Actinokineospora alba: one gene and its partner. The main gene of each other region encodes a partner of the protein of the gene in region 2 in a complex. Links are inferred from orthologs where the notes say so. Each region holds a gene or a part of one and is shown on either strand. Other genes may lie near its edges.

The links.
Region 1: the proteins of nusB (region 2) and rpsJ are in contact, whole or in part, in a solved structure (PDB 3D3B), measured with the Escherichia coli proteins. The link is inferred for Actinokineospora alba from one-to-one orthologs.

What each region holds. Positions count from the first base shown.
Region 1 is NZ_SNXU01000001.1:1,075,475-1,080,031, forward strand. The notes cover bases 536-3,453. They hold rpsJ (30S ribosomal protein S10), read right to left. Parts: upstream 2,189-3,453; coding sequence 1,883-2,188; downstream 536-1,882. Other genes in these bases: rplD (50S ribosomal protein L4, sunset domain variant), read right to left, coding at 536-1,194; rplC (50S ribosomal protein L3), read right to left, coding at 1,194-1,844; tuf (elongation factor Tu), read right to left, coding at 2,576-3,453. In the rest of the region: rplW (50S ribosomal protein L23), read right to left, coding at 2-301; more of rplD, read right to left, coding at 298-535; more of tuf, read right to left, coding at 3,454-3,769; fusA (elongation factor G), read right to left, coding at 3,901-4,557. UniProt on the Escherichia coli protein: Involved in the binding of tRNA to the ribosomes. Part of the processive rRNA transcription and antitermination complex (rrnTAC). The complex forms an RNA-chaperone ring around the RNA exit tunnel of RNA polymerase (RNAP).
Region 2 is NZ_SNXU01000001.1:6,810,928-6,821,280, forward strand. Bases 5,747-8,687 are described here. They hold nusB (transcription antitermination factor NusB), read right to left. Parts: upstream 7,457-8,687; coding sequence 7,037-7,456; downstream 5,747-7,036. Other genes in these bases: pyrR (bifunctional pyr operon transcriptional regulator/uracil phosphoribosyltransferase PyrR), read right to left, coding at 5,747-6,223; bldD (transcriptional regulator BldD), read left to right, coding at 6,478-6,966; efp (elongation factor P), read right to left, coding at 7,458-8,021; C8E96_RS30710 (M24 family metallopeptidase), read right to left, coding at 8,060-8,687. Also shown: carB (carbamoyl-phosphate synthase large subunit), read right to left, coding at 1-1,775; carA (glutamine-hydrolyzing carbamoyl-phosphate synthase small subunit), read right to left, coding at 1,768-2,898; C8E96_RS30675 (PH-like domain-containing protein), read right to left, coding at 2,891-3,433; C8E96_RS30680 (dihydroorotase), read right to left, coding at 3,430-4,707; C8E96_RS30685 (aspartate carbamoyltransferase catalytic subunit), read right to left, coding at 4,704-5,636; more of pyrR, read right to left, coding at 5,633-5,746; more of C8E96_RS30710, read right to left, coding at 8,688-9,154; C8E96_RS30715 (B-4DMT family transporter), read left to right, coding at 9,216-9,644; C8E96_RS30720 (glycoside hydrolase family protein), read right to left, coding at 9,787-10,353. UniProt on the Escherichia coli protein: Part of the processive rRNA transcription and antitermination complex (rrnTAC). The complex forms an RNA-chaperone ring around the RNA exit tunnel of RNA polymerase (RNAP).

The DNA of each region.
Region 1 (4,557 bases), 5.7 Mb from region 2 along the record:
CTTACGCGGCCGGGCCGCCGAAGATCTCGATCGGCTTGCTCTCCGGGGAGAGCGTGACGATCGCGCGCTTCGTGTCCTTGCGCTTGCCGAACCCGGTGCGGGTGCGCTTGCGCTTTCCGTTGCGGTTGAGCGTGTTGACGCTCACCACCTTCACGCCGAAGACCTTCTCGACCGCGATCTTGATCTGGGTCTTGTTGGCGTCCGGAGACACCACAAAGGTGTACTTGTTCTCTTCGAGGAGCCCGTAGGACTTCTCGGAGATCACCGGCGCGAGCAGGATGTCGCGGGGATCGGGGATCACTTGTCCTCCTCAGACTTCCGCTGCGACGGCGGCAACTGGAAGCCAGCCTTCTCAGCGTCCTCGGCGGTGGCGAACCACACCTCGGCAACGGTCCGGTCGTAGAAAGCGGTGCCCGGCGCGTGGTACAGCTTCGAGTCGGCGTTGCCCTTGATCGGGAAACCCTCCGGCTGCGAGCCGTCCTCCAGCGCGTCGTGGCTGCCCGCACCGAAGCGCGAGTCGCCGACGAGGCCCTGGACCTCGGAGCCCTTGGCCGAAGCCTTGGCGCCGCGGGTCGGGGCGGACAGGAACGAGTCGAGCGCGGCCTTCGTGAACACGATGTCGTCGTTGACGAGCACGTCATAGGTGTTCAGCTGGTCCGGCGCGATCACGTGCACGTTCTGCAGGTTGCGCACCGACACCCAGGCGACGTCCTCGTCACGGGTCAGCACGACCAGAACGCGCTTGGCGTCGGTCAGCGTGGCCAGCAGGTTGCGGGCGGTCTTGGTCGAGGGCTTGTCGCCGTCCACCAGGCCGGTCACCACGTGCACCTGGCCGGAGCGGGCCCGGTCGGAGAGGGCACCGCGCAGAGCGGCGGCCTTCATCTTCTTGGGGGTCCGCTGGGCGTAGTCGCGCGGCTGCGGGCCGTGCGAGATACCGCCGCCGACGAACTGCGGGGAACGCGTCGAGCCCTGACGGGCGCGGCCGGTGCCCTTCTGGCGGTACGGCTTCTTGCCGCCGCCGGAGACCTCGCCACGAGTCTTCGTCGAGTGCGTGCCCTGGCGGGCCGCGGCGAGCTGCGCCGTGACCACCTGGTGCATCAGCGGAATGTTCGCCTGCACGTCGAAGATCTCTGCGGGAAGCTCGGCAGTGCCGTCGGTCTTGCCCGCGGGGGTCTTGATGTCAATGCTGGTCATCAGGCACCACCCTTAGCTGCGGAACGCAGGAACAAGAGGCCGCCCTTGGGCCCCGGAACGGCGCCCTTGATCAGGATCAGGCCGGACTCGCCGTCGACCTGGTGCACCTTGAGGTTCTGGGTGGTCACCCGGACGTTGCCCATCCGGCCCGCCATCCGCAGGCCCTTGAACACGCGGCCCGGGGTGGCACAGCCACCGATGGAACCCGGGGAGCGGTGCTTGCGCTGGGTGCCGTGCGAGGCGCCCAGACCCTTGAAGCCGTGCCGCTTCATGACACCCGCGGTGCCCTTGCCCTTGGTGGTCCCCGTGATGTCGATGACCTGACCGGCCTCGAACACCTCAGCGGTGATCTCCTGGCCGAGCTCGTATTCGGTGGCGTCGGTGGTGCGCAGCTCCGCGAGGAAGCGGCGCGGCGTCACACCCGCCTTGCCGAAGTGGCCGGCTTCAGGCTTGTTGACCTTGCGCGGGTCGATGGCGCCGAACGCCAGCTGGACCGCGACATAGCCGTCGGATTCCTGGTTACGGATCTGCGTGACCACGTTGGGTCCCGCCTTGACGACGGTCACCGGAACGATCCGGTTGTTCTCGTCGAAGATCTGGGTCATCCCGAGCTTGGTGCCCAGGATTCCCTTCATCTGCCTGTCAGACATGGCTATCGTTACTCTCCGCCGCTCTCGCCACGCACGCTTTACTGGATGTTGACGTCGACACTGGCCGGCAGGTCGATGCGCATGAGCGCGTCGACCGTCTTCGGCGTCGGGTCGAGAATGTCGATCAGACGCTTGTGCGTACGCATCTCGAAGTGCTCGCGCGAGTCCTTGTACTTGTGCGGCGAGCGAATGACGCAGTAGACGTTCTTCTCGGTGGGCAGCGGCACTGGCCCGACGACCCGCGCGCCGGTGCGCGTCACGGTCTCCACGATCTTGCGCGCGGACGCGTCGATCGCCTCGTGGTCGTAGGCCTTGAGCCGGATGCGGATCTTCTGTCCCGCCATAATGGCTTGCCGTTCCTCTGTCTCGTACCGCTGCGGTGCGGTTGCGATCCCCGGCGGGCCCGCAAAGGCCGTGCCGCGCCGCTTCCCTGTTCATAAGTCAATTCGGTGTTCGGATCCCTGGCTTCCCCGGTCCACGCGGTCGGGCGTGTCGCGCCGACTCCACATGCGGGTCCCTTGTCGATTCCGAGCTCCACTGGTGGAGGACTCATCGCCACGGGGGCCAAACCAAAGATCCGAGGGTCGTAATAGACCCCGGCACTCGTGCCGAGGCGGCCGGTAAGAAGCTGACCGGCCGCCCCGCAACGAGCAACCCATAAAGAATGCCACACGAGGGTGCGGCAATCCAAACCGGGGTGTCCGAGCTAACTCGGACACCCCGGATCGGAACTAAGCGATGATCTTCGTGACCTGACCGGCACCCACGGTGCGGCCACCCTCGCGGATGGCGAACCGCAGACCCTCGTCCATGGCGATCGGCTGGATCAGCTTCACGGTCATGGAGGTGTTGTCGCCCGGCATGACCATCTCGGTGCCCTCGGGGAGGGTAACGACACCGGTCACGTCGGTGGTGCGGAAGTAGAACTGCGGGCGGTAGTTGTTGAAGAACGGGGTGTGACGTCCACCCTCGTCCTTGCTCAGGATGACCGCCTGCGCCTCGAAGTCGGTGTGCGGGGTGGTGGTGCCGGGGCGAACCACAACCTGGCCGCGCTCGACATCCTCACGCTTGACACCGCGGAGCAGCAGCGCCGCGTTGTCACCCGCCCGACCCTCGTCGAGGAACTTCTTGAACATCTCGATGCTGGTGACCGTGGTCGACAGCGCCTTCTCGCGGATTCCGACGACCTCGACGGTCTCGTTCACCTTGATGATGCCGCGCTCGATACGGCCGGTCACGACGGTGCCGCGGCCGGTGATCGTGAAGACGTCCTCGATCGGCATGAGGAACGGCTTCTCGGTCTCCCGCTCGGGCTCCGGGATGCTCTCGTCGACCGCGGTCATGAGCTCCATGAGGCGCTCGCCCCACTCGGCGTCACCCTCGAGGGCCTTGAGCGCGGAGACGCGCACGACCGGCAGGTCGTCGCCCGGGAACTCGTACTCGGTCAGCAGCTCGCGAACCTCGAGCTCGACGAGCTCCAGGATCTCCTCGTCGTCCACCATGTCGGCCTTGTTCAGCGCGACAACGATGTACGGCACGCCGACCTGACGGGCCAGGAGCACGTGCTCCTTGGTCTGCGGCATCGGACCATCGGTCGCGGCGACCACGAGGATCGCGCCGTCCATCTGGGCGGCACCGGTGATCATGTTCTTGATGTAGTCCGCGTGACCCGGGCAGTCGACGTGCGCGTAGTGACGCTTGCCGGTCTCGTACTCGATGTGTGCGATCGAGATCGTGATACCGCGCTGCTTCTCTTCCGGCGCCTTGTCGATCTGATCGAAGTTCATCAGAGGGTTCACGTCGGGGAACTTGTCGTGCAGGACCCTGGAAATCGCCGCGGTCAGCGTGGTCTTGCCGTGGTCGATGTGACCAATGGTCCCGATGTTGACGTGCGGCTTGGTCCGCTCGAACTTCGCCTTCGCCACTTTGTGTCCTCCTGGACTAGTACTTCCCGCCTGACCGGACATTCGGTGGCGGCTATTCAGGGTCAAATGTGCGGACCCCGGGGAGACCCCCCGGAGAGCCCGCACCTATCGTGCGGTGCTCCGGTTGGGGGTCATTCCCCCGTAGCCTTTGCGATGATCTCCTTGGCGACGTTCGTGGGAACCTCGGCGTAGGAGTCGAACACCATCGAGTAGTTCGCGCGGCCCTGGGTCTTGGACCTCAGGTCGCCGACATACCCAAACATTTCGGACAACGGCACCAGTGCCTTGACGATCCGGGCACCGCTGCGCTCCTCCATGGCCTGAATCTGGCCACGGCGGGAGTTCAGGTCGCCGATGACCTCACCCATGTAGTCCTCGGGCGTGGTCACCTCGACCGCCATCATCGGCTCGAGCAGGACCGGGTCGGCCTTCCTCGCGGCTTCCTTGAGCGCCATCGAACCGGCGACCTTGAAGGCCATTTCCGAGGAGTCGACCTCGTGGTACGCGCCGTCCAGCAGGGTCAGCTTCAACCCGACGAGCGGGTATCCGGCGAGCACGCCGTAACGCATGGCGTCCTGCGCACCGGCGTCGACCGACGGGATGTACTCCCGCGGCACGCGACCACCGGTGACCTTGTTGTCGAACTCGTAGAGCACGCCGTCCGTGGTGGCCAGCGGCTCGAGCTTGATGATGACCTTCGCGAACTGGCCGGAGCCACCGGTCTGCTTCTTGTGGACGTAGTCGAGCTTGTCCACCGTGCGGCGGATCGTCTCACGGTAGGCGACCTG
Region 2 (10,353 bases):
GCGTGCACGCACGAGTAGTCGAACTCGATGCCCTGGCCGATGCGGTTCGGGCCGGAGCCCAGGATCAGCACCTTGGGCTTGTCGTGCTGCGGCGTGACCTCGTTCTCGGCTTCGGGGTCGAGCTCGTAGGCCGAGTAGTGGTAGGGCGTGTTCGCGGCGAACTCGGCGGCGCAGGTGTCGACCGTCTTGTAGACCGGGCGCACGCCGAGGCGGTGGCGCAGCGAGCGGACACCGTCCTCACCGGCGAGTTCGGGGCGCAGCGCGGCGACCTGGCGGTCGGAGAAGCCCGCCCGCTTGACCCGACGCAGCAGCGGCTCGTCGAGCACGGGCGCGTCCATGACCTCGGTGCGCAGCTCGATGAGCGACGCGATCTGGTCGATGAACCACGGGTCGATGCCGCTGGCCTGGTGCACGTCGTCGACGCTCGCGCCCATCCGCAGCGCGCGCTCGACGGTGTAGAGCCTGCCGTCGTGCGCGGTCCGCAGGGCGTCGAGGGCGGTCTCCTGGGTCATGGTGTCCGGGTCGGGCCGGGTCCAGAAGCTCGCGTCCTTGGTCTCCATCGACCGCAGGGCCTTGCCCAGCGCCTCGACGAAGTTGCGGCCGATCGACATGGCCTCGCCGACGCTCTTCATCGTCGTGGTCAGCGTGGCGTCGGCGCCGGGGAACTTCTCGAACGCGAACCGCGGGACCTTGACCACGACGTAGTCGAGGGTGGGCTCGAACGACGCCGGGGTCTCGCCGGTGATGTCGTTGGTGATCTCGTCGAGCGTGTAGCCGATGGCGAGCTTCGCGGCGATCTTGGCGATCGGGAAGCCGGTCGCCTTCGACGCCAGCGCGCTGGAACGCGACACCCGCGGGTTCATCTCGATGACGACCATGCGGCCGTTGCCCGGGTGGATGGCGAACTGGATGTTGCAGCCGCCGGTGTCCACGCCGACCGCGCGCAGCACGTCGATGCCGACGTCGCGCATGTGCTGGAACTCGCGGTCGGTCAGCGTCATCGCGGGGGCGACGGTGACCGAGTCGCCGGTGTGCACGCCCATCGGGTCGATGTTCTCGATCGAGCAGATGACGACGACGTTGTCCTTGCGGTCGCGCATCAGCTCGAGCTCGTACTCCTTCCACCCGAGCACGCTCTCCTCGATGAGCACCTCGGTGACCGGGCTCTCGGTGAGGCCGGTGGAGGCGAGCCGCTCCAGCTCGTCGTGCGTGTGCGCCATGCCGGAGCCCAGGCCGCCCATGGTGAACGACGGGCGGATGACGACCGGCAGACCCAGGTCGGCGACGGTCTCGCGGACCTCTTCCATCGAGTGGCACACGCGGCTGCGCGGGGTCTCGGCGCCGATGTCGGCGACGATGTTCTTGAACTTCTGCCGGTCCTCGCCGCGCTGGATGGCCTCGATGTCGGCGCCGATCAGCTCGACGCCGAACTTCTCCAGGACACCCTTCTCGTGCAGGGCGACGGCGGTGTTGAGCGCCGTCTGCCCGCCGAGGGTGGCGAGCACCGAGTCGACCGGGTGGCCCGCGTCGAGTTCGGCCTGCAGGACCTTCTCCACGAACTCGGCCGTGATCGGCTCGATGTAGGTGGCGTCGGCGAACTCCGGGTCGGTCATGATCGTCGCCGGGTTGGAGTTGACCAGGCTGACCCGCAGGCCCTCCTCGCGCAGCACGCGGCAGGCCTGGGTGCCGGAGTAGTCGAACTCGCAAGCCTGGCCGATGACGATCGGGCCGGACCCGATCACCAGCACGTGCTTGATGTCTTCACGCTTAGGCATCTTCGCCTCCCATCAGAGTCACGAACTGGTCGAACAGATCGGCGGCGTCGTGCGGTCCGGCCGCCGCTTCGGGGTGGTACTGCACGGAGAACGCGGGCACGTCGAGCGCGCGCACACCCTCCACACAGCCGTCGTTGGGGCAGTAGTGGCTGACCTCGGCGGCGCCGAAGGGGGTGTCGAACCGCTCCCCCGCCTCGCCTTCGAGGGCGAAGCCGTGGTTCTGCGAGGTGATCGCGACCCGGCCGGTGGCGACGTCGATGACCGGGATGTTGATACCGCGGTGGCCGTACTGCATCTTGTACGTCCCGCGGCCGAGCGCGCGTCCGAGGATCTGGTTACCGAAGCAGATGCCGAACAGCGGGATCCGCCGCTCCAGCACCGACTTGGTCAGCGCGACCGCGTGGTCCTGGGTGGCCGGGTCGCCCGGGCCGTTGGACAGGAAGACGCCGTCGGCCTCGATGGCGAGGATGTCGTCGAGCGTGGCCGACGCGGGCAGCACGTGGGTCTCGATGCCGCGCGCGGCCATCATCCGCGGGGTGTTGGACTTGATGCCCAGGTCGAGGGCGGCCACCCGGAAGCGGCGCTCACCGTCGGCCTTGACCACGTAGGTCTCTTTGGTCGTGACGTCGCGCGCGAGGTCCGCGCCCGCCATCTGCTCGATCTCCCGGACCCGGCCGACCATGTTGTCGACGTCGGTCAGGTCGTCGCCGGAGAACACACCGGCGCGCATCGCGCCGCGCTCGCGGATGTGCCTGGTCAAAGAGCGGGTGTCGACGCCGCTGATGCCGACGACGGCCTGGTCGACCAGGACCTCGTCGAGGCTGCGGGTGGAGCGCCAGTTGGAGGCGATGCGCGCGGGGTCGCGCACGACGTAGCCGGACACCCACACCTTCGTCGACTCGTCGTCCTCGTCGTTCCAGCCGGTGTTGCCGATCTGCGGGGCGGTGGCCACCACGATCTGCCGGTGGTACGACGGGTCGGTCAGGGTCTCCTGGTAGCCGCTCATCGCGGTGCAGAACACCACCTCGCCGAACGTGGTGCCGGTGGCGCCGAAGGCTTCGCCGCGGAAGACCCGGCCATCCTCCAGCACCAACGCGGCGGCAGTCCGCGTGCTCTTACTCACCGTGCGGTACCTCCGGGGTATTGGTCTTCAGGGCGCGTACAGCGGGCACCCATGTTTCGTAATCGGTCTTCTCGTCGGCCCGGAAGCCGGTGTCGAACTGGCTGTCGCCGATCGCCCAGCGGATCACGAGCAGGCCGTCGCCGCCCATGATCTTTCCGGCGATGCCGGCCTCCGTGCGCGCGTCCACGACCGACTCGGCGGGAATCCACACGGGACTCGCGCCGGTGCGGTCAAAGAGCACGCCCTCGGTAAGCAGGTGGGCGGTCGCGTCGGCGCGGTAGCCGACGTCGCCCACGGCGACCCGGTCCTGCCAGCTCTTGTCCGTCACGGTGCTCGCGTAGACGCCCGTGCTCGGCGGTAGGAGTTCCTCGGTCTCACGCGAACGCACGCGCTCGAGCAGACCCGCGGGAACCTGCGGGAAGGCGGGCAGGACAGCGGACTGTCGGCGGCCGCGGTTGCGGTAGCCCCACAGCATCAGGCCGACCAGCAGCAGGAAGATCGCCAAAAACAGCAGGGAAAGCCCGAGCCTGCTCATCGGACCGCCTTCCCGTCGCGGGCGGTGACCTCGCCGCGCAGCAGCGTGGCGACCACGGTGCCCGGCAGCTCCATGCCCTCGTACGGGGTGTTGGCGGCGATGCTGGCGAGGTCGGCGCCGTGGACCGTCCAACGGCCCGCCGGGTCGACCAGGGTCAGGTTCGCCGGTTCGCCGACCGCGATCGGGCGACCCTGATCGGGTAGCCCGGCGATCTCAGCGGGGCGCTCGCTCATCACCCGGGCGACACCGCGCCAGTCCAGCAGGCCCGGCTCGACCATGGTCGCCACCACGATCGGCAGCGCGGTCTGCAGACCGAGCATGCCGGGGCGGGCGGCGGACCACTCGCAGTCCTTGTCCTGGTGGGCGTGCGGGGCGTGGTCGGTGGCGACGCAGTCGACCGTGCCGTCTGCCAGCGCCGCGCGCAGCGACTTGGCGTCGTTGGCGGTGCGCAGCGGCGGGTTGACCTTGTTGACCGGGTCGTAGGTGTTGAGCCGGTCGTCGTCGAGGAGCAGGTGGTGCGGGGTGACCTCGGCGCTGACCTGGGTGCCGCGGCCCTTGGCCCAGCGCAGGACCTCCGCGGTGCCCTCGGTGGAGACGTGGCAGACGTGCAGCTTGGCGCCCGCGTGCAGGGCCAGCAGGCAGTCGCGGGCGACGATGGACTCCTCAGCGACCGCGGGCCAGCCGGTGAGACCCAGGCGCGCGGCCGTCTCACCCTCGTGGGCCTGCGCGCCGACGGTCAGCCGCGGCTCCTCGGCGTGCTGCGCGATGACCACGCCCAACGCCTTGGTGTACTCCAGGGCGCGACGCATGATCAGCGGGTCGGCGACGCAGAGGCCGTCGTCGGAGAAGATCCGCACGCCCGCTTTGGCCATGGTGCCCAGCTCGGCGAGCTTCTCGCCCTTGAGGCCCACGGTGACCGCGCCGACCGGGTGGACGTCGACGAGGCCGACCTCCTGGCCGCGCCGCCACACGTGCTCGACGATGACCGCGTTGTCGGCGACCGGGTCGGTGTTGGCCATGGCGAACACGGCCGTGTAGCCACCGAGGGCGGCGGCGCGGGAACCGGTCTCGATCGTCTCGGTGTCCTCGCGACCCGGCTCACGCAAGTGGGTGTGGAGATCGACGAACCCCGGGAGGGCGACCAGGCCGTCCGCCTCGATGACCTCGTCGGCTTCTAAGCCATTGCCGATTTCGGCGATGACACCGTCGCGGATCAACAGGTCTACGGGATCGCCTTCGCCATAGGGCTTGGCGCCGCGGATGACCAGGGTCATGAACCGTCTTCCTCTCCGGCCAGCAGGTGGTACAGCACGGCCATCCGGACGTGCACCCCGTTGGCGACCTGTTCGGTGATGGCCGCGCGCGGCGAGTCGGCGACCGCCGGGGCGATCTCCATCCCGCGCAGCATCGGACCGGGGTGCAGCACGACCGCGTGCTCGGGCAGCAACCGCGCCCGCGCTTCGCTGAGGCCGTAAGTGATCGAGTACTCCTTGGCGGACGGGAAGAAGCCGCCGTGCATGCGCTCGGCCTGCACCCGAAGCATCATGACCGCGTCCAGCGTCGGCAACTCGGCGTCGAGTTCGTGGCTGACCTGAACCGGCCAGTTCTCCACACCCGCGGGCAGCAGCGTGGGCGGCGCGACGAGGACGACCTCGGCGCCGAGCGCGGTCAGCAGGTGCACGTTGGATCGCGCGACCCGGCTGTGCAGGACGTCACCGACGATCGCGACGCGCCTGCCGTCGATCCCGCCGAGCCGGTCGCGCAGCGTCGCCGCGTCGAGCAGGGCCTGCGTCGGGTGCTCGTGGGTTCCGTCACCCGCGTTGATGACGCTCGTGCCGACCTCGGAGAGCCAGCCCGCGAGACGATGCGCGGCTCCCGAAGCCGGGTGGCGCACGATCACGCAGTCGGCGCCCGCGGCGGCCAGCGTGAGGCCGGTGTCGCGAAGGGACTCGCCCTTGCCCACAGAGGACCCGCCGGAGGAGACGTTGACCACGTCGGCGCTCATCCACTTCCCGGCGATCTCGAACGAGACGCGGGTGCGGGTGGAGTTCTCGTAGAACATGGTGATCACCGTGCGGCCGCGCAGCGTCGGCAGCTTGCGGACCTCACGGCCCAGCAGGGTCTTCTTGAGACCGTCGGCGGTGTCCAGGATGGCCAGCGCGGTCGCCGGGTCGAGGCCGTCGGTGCTCAGCAGGTGCTTCACTCGGACTCCTCCGGCCTGCGCAGCAGAACGGCGTCGTGACCGTCGGTCTCGGCGAGTAGGACGGCGACCTCCTCGGATCGGGCGGTGGGCACGTTCTTGCCCACGTAGTCGGCACGGATGGGCAGTTCGCGGTGGCCGCGGTCGACGAGCACGGCGAGCTGGACCGCGCGCGGGCGGCCGGCGTCGCGCAGCGCGTCGAGGGCGGCGCGGATGGTGCGGCCGGAGAACAGCACGTCGTCGACCAGGATGACCAGGGCGTCGTCGATCCCACCAGGCGGCAGCGCGGTCGCGCCGAGCGGGCGGGTGGGTTTGCGGCGCAGGTCGTCGCGGTAAAGGGTCACGTCCAGCGTGCCCACCGGGACCTGGATGTCGGTGAATTCGGCGATCTTCGCGGCCAGCCGCTCGGCCAGCGGGCCGCCACGAGTGGGTACGCCCAGCAACACGACCGGGCTCGCCCCGGATGCGCCGAGGGCGGTTTTCTCGATGACCTGATGGGCCATTCGAGCGATGGTGCGCGCGACATCGCCGGCCGAAAGCAGCTCACGCTGCCCAGCCGGGTCTGCCGCGCCGCGGTCTCGCGACGCCACAGTGGACTCCTTCCCCGCCTCACTGGACGGGCTTTAAAGGATGTCGATCAACCCAGTTGACCTGGGCTCACGTCGACCGTATCAGGCCGATTCCGGCGACTTGGCGGGTGGTCGGGGGCATGTTCGCCAGGTCTCATGGTCCGATCAGCTTGACCTGGTGACAACTCTGGGTAACCATTACTCAGCGTGTTGATTTGAAGCTACCCGAGGCTGTCGCTTAGCGCCGTCGGGGCGAACGAACGGAGAACCGCCGCATGGGCGACTACGCCAAGGCGCTAGGAGCCAAGCTCCGCGCCATCCGCCAGCAGCAGGGGCTGTCGCTGCATGGCGTCGAGCAGAAGTCCGGCGGCCGCTGGAAGGCCGTCGTGGTCGGCTCCTACGAACGCGGTGACCGTGCCGTCACCGTGCAGAAGCTGGCCGAACTCGCGGACTTCTACGGCGTGCCGGTGGTGGAACTCCTGCCTGAGGGCCGGGTGCCGTCCGGTGCCGAGCCCGCCACGAAGATCGTGATCAACCTGGAGCGGCTGCAGCAGCTGCCCGCGGAGAAGGTCGGCCCACTGGCCCGATACGCGGCGACCATCCAGAGCCAGCGCGGCGACTACAACGGCAAGGTGCTCTCGATCCGCACCGAGGACCTGCGGTCGCTCGCGATCATCTACGACATGACCCCCGGCGAGCTGACCGAGCAGCTCATCGACTGGGGCGTGCTGCCCCCTGAGGCCCGCCCGTCCAAAGAGGATTAAGCCGGGACAGCAAAACACCCGAACGCGCGCAGACGGGGATGCTGCGCGGTCGGGTGTTTTTCATTAGTGCCTAGCGAGAAGCACGGAGCCGGTCGGCGATACCGCCGATCCGACCCAGCACGCCGTTGACGAACCGCGGCGAGTCATCCGTCGAGAGCGTCTTGGCCAACTGCACGGCCTCGTCGATCGCGACGGCGTCGGGCACGTCGTCGGCCCAGAGGATCTCGTAGAGGCCCAGCCGCAGGACCGCGAGGTCAACGGCGGGCATCCGGTCGAGCGTCCAGCCCTCGGCGTGTTCGGTGAGCAACTCATCGATGCGGGCCTGGTTGGCGCACACACCCTCGACGAGCGTGATCGTGTAGTCGTTCACCGGGGCGACGTCCGGCGAGCCGACCCGGGTCGCCATGAGGGTGACCGGGTCGTCGCCTCGCAGGGCCGCCTCGAAAAGGAGGTCGACCGCGCGCTTGCGTGCCTTGCTTCGGGCTCCCACGTCAGCTGCTGACCCGGCCGAGGTAGCGCCCGTCGCGGGTGTCGACCTTGACCTTCTCGCCCGTGGTGACGAACAGCGGCACCTGGATCTCGGCGCCCGTCTCCAGCTTGGCCGGCTTGGTGCCACCGGTGGAGCGGTCGCCCTGCAGGCCCGGGTCGGTGTGCTCGATGACGAGCTCGACCGAGACCGGGAGCTCGATGAACAGCGGCGTGCCCTCGTGCGAGGAGACGTTCGCGCTGCTGTTCTCGAGCATGTACTTCGCGGCGTCGCCGACGACCTCGGGCGAGATCGAGATCTGCTCGAAGGTGTCGCCGTCCATGAAGACGTACTCGGAGCCGTCGTTGTACAGGTAGGTCATGTCGCGGCGGTCGACAGTCGCGGTGTCGACCTTGACGCCGGCGTTGAACGTCTTGTCGACGACCTTGCCGGTCATCACGTGCTTGAGCTTGGTCCGCACGAAGGCAGGGCCCTTACCCGGCTTGACGTGCTGGAACTCGGTGACGGTCCAGAGCTGACCCTCGAGGTTGAGCACCAGGCCGTTCTTCAGGTCGTTGGTCGAAGCCACGAGCTAGATCTCCTGTGTTTCGCGCATGGGTGATCGTCCTAGACGACCATGAGCTGCTTGGTGGTCAAGGTGAGGAGCTCGGGTCGGCCATCCCGCACGACCAGCGTGTCCTCGATGCGGACACCGCCCTTGCCGGACAGGTAGACCCCCGGCTCGACCGTGACCGCCATGCCGGCGGAAAGTGTACCTTCACCGGTCTTGGCCAGGGCGGGTGCCTCGTGGATCTCGAGTCCGACGCCGTGTCCGAGGCCGTGGAGGAACTCCGCACCGCGGCCGGCGTTCTCGATCACCTCGCGAGCGGCGGCGTCGACGTCCTGTACTCGGGCTCCCGGTTTAAGAGCGGCGCGGCCCGCCGCCTGTGCGGCGGCGACCAGGTCATAGACCTCGCGCTGCCAGTCGGCGGGCTGACCGAGCACCAGGGTCCGAGTCATGTCGGAGTGGTAGCCGTCGATGAGCGCGCCGAAGTCGAGTTTGACGAAGTCGCCCTGGTGCAGGACGGCGTCGGTGGGGCGGTGGTGCGGGATGGCCGAGTTGGCGCCGGTGGCGACGATCGAGTCGAACGAGGGCTTGGTGGCGCCGTGGTCGAGCATCCGGTTCTCCAGGTCGCGGGCGACCTCACGCTCGGTGCGGCCCACGGTGAGGCCGCCGTGCTCGATCAGGTCGGCGAGCGCCCGGTCAGCCGCGGCGCAGGCCATCCGCAGCGCCTCGACCTCGGTGTCGTCCTTGACCATGCGCAGCCGCTCGACCAGGTTCGGCGCCCGGGTGAACTTGAGCGAGGGGGCGGCCTCGGTGAGGGCGTCGAGACCGTCGACGGAGACGTGCTGGCTCTCGAACCCGGTGCGGCGGTAGGCGGCGTCGTTGTCCACCTTCGCGGCGAGGGCCAGCGCGCTGGAGCGGTCGATGAGGTGCTCCAGCTCGGGGACCTGCAGGCTCGCCTGCTCCACGTAGCGGCCGTCGGTGCAGAAGACCGTGCGCTCCTCGCCGTCGGCGTGCACGAGCAGCGCGCCGTTGGAACCGGTGAAGCCGGTGAGGTAGCGCAGGTTGAGCAGGTCGGCGACCAGCACGGCGTCGAGCCCCTGCTCCCGCAGCAACTCGCGCAGGTTGGCGCGGCGACGAACGTGAGCGTCAGGCATAGACGTGAGCTTACGACTCACCAAGCTCCCTCGTCGGGTCGTCACGTCCTACTCTGCAGTAATGCAGACGTGGGTTATTCGGGGTGTGGTGTTGGCCGTCGTCCACGCGGTGGCGGCGGTCGTGGTGGCGATGCTCAAGGCATCCGAGCCGACCGGGCGGACGTTTGTCGAGGCGCTGGTCCTGGGCGTGCTGGTGGGTGTCGCAGCGACCTGGGCGGCGGTGGACGCCTGGCGCGGCGTGGCCGACCGGGCTCGGGCTTGGGTCATCGCCGCGCTGATCGCCGGGTGGGGTTCGGCGGTGCTGACCGTCATCGGGCGGGCCGTGCTGGTGGACCAGACGGGCACCAGTTCCCTGGGTTCAGCCCTGACCGGCGGCGCCGCGTTCACCGCCCTGCTCGTGCTCGTCCCCGCGGGTCTCGGCCTGATCGTCGGCACCAAACTCGAACGCCCCTCCCCCACCGCAGGCAAACGCCGCAAGTCCCGCACCTAACCCCGCGAGTCGCCCCTTCCAGCAAGTGAGTCGCCCCCTCCGGCAAGTGAGTTCGACATTCGCGGTGCTCGCGGCCCAGGCTCACCGTTGAACTCACTTGCCTGGAGGGGCGACTCGTTTGCCTGGAGGGGCGACTCGCGGGTCAGGGGGTGAGGGTGGGGGCGTCTGGGTAGTCGCGCCAGCGGCGTGGGGTGATGGGGACCGGGACGGACGAGTTCAGCGCGGCCAGCGCCGGGTCGGTGAAGGGCCAGAGGTGTTCGTCGAGCACGAAGGCCAGGCGGCTGTCGGCGGTGACCACCTTGGCGGCGGCGTCGAGGCGGGCGCGGACCGGCAGGGATTCGAGCGCGGGGATGCGGCTGTCCAGCACGCGGACGGCGAGCCGCTCCGCCACGGCGCGGCGTTCGACCCGCAGCAGGCCGCCCTCGACCACCACATCGATCGTGCGCTGCGGCGATGGCATGGCGAACCCGCGCAGCGCCTCGGGCGCGCGGGCCGGGTCTTCGCAGGCGCCCGCGTTCGCGATGTCGGCGCCGAAGTGGACCAAGTCGGTCGGGGCGTGCCCGGTGCGGGTCGCGCGGACCAAGTCGACGGGGATGCGGTCGCACGGGTCCTCGACCGAGCGGATGGCGTGCCCCTGCGGGTCGCGCACCAGGCCGGGGCCTTCCTTCCACGGGCCCGGGATGTGGATGGGCTGCGCGGGTGACCTGCG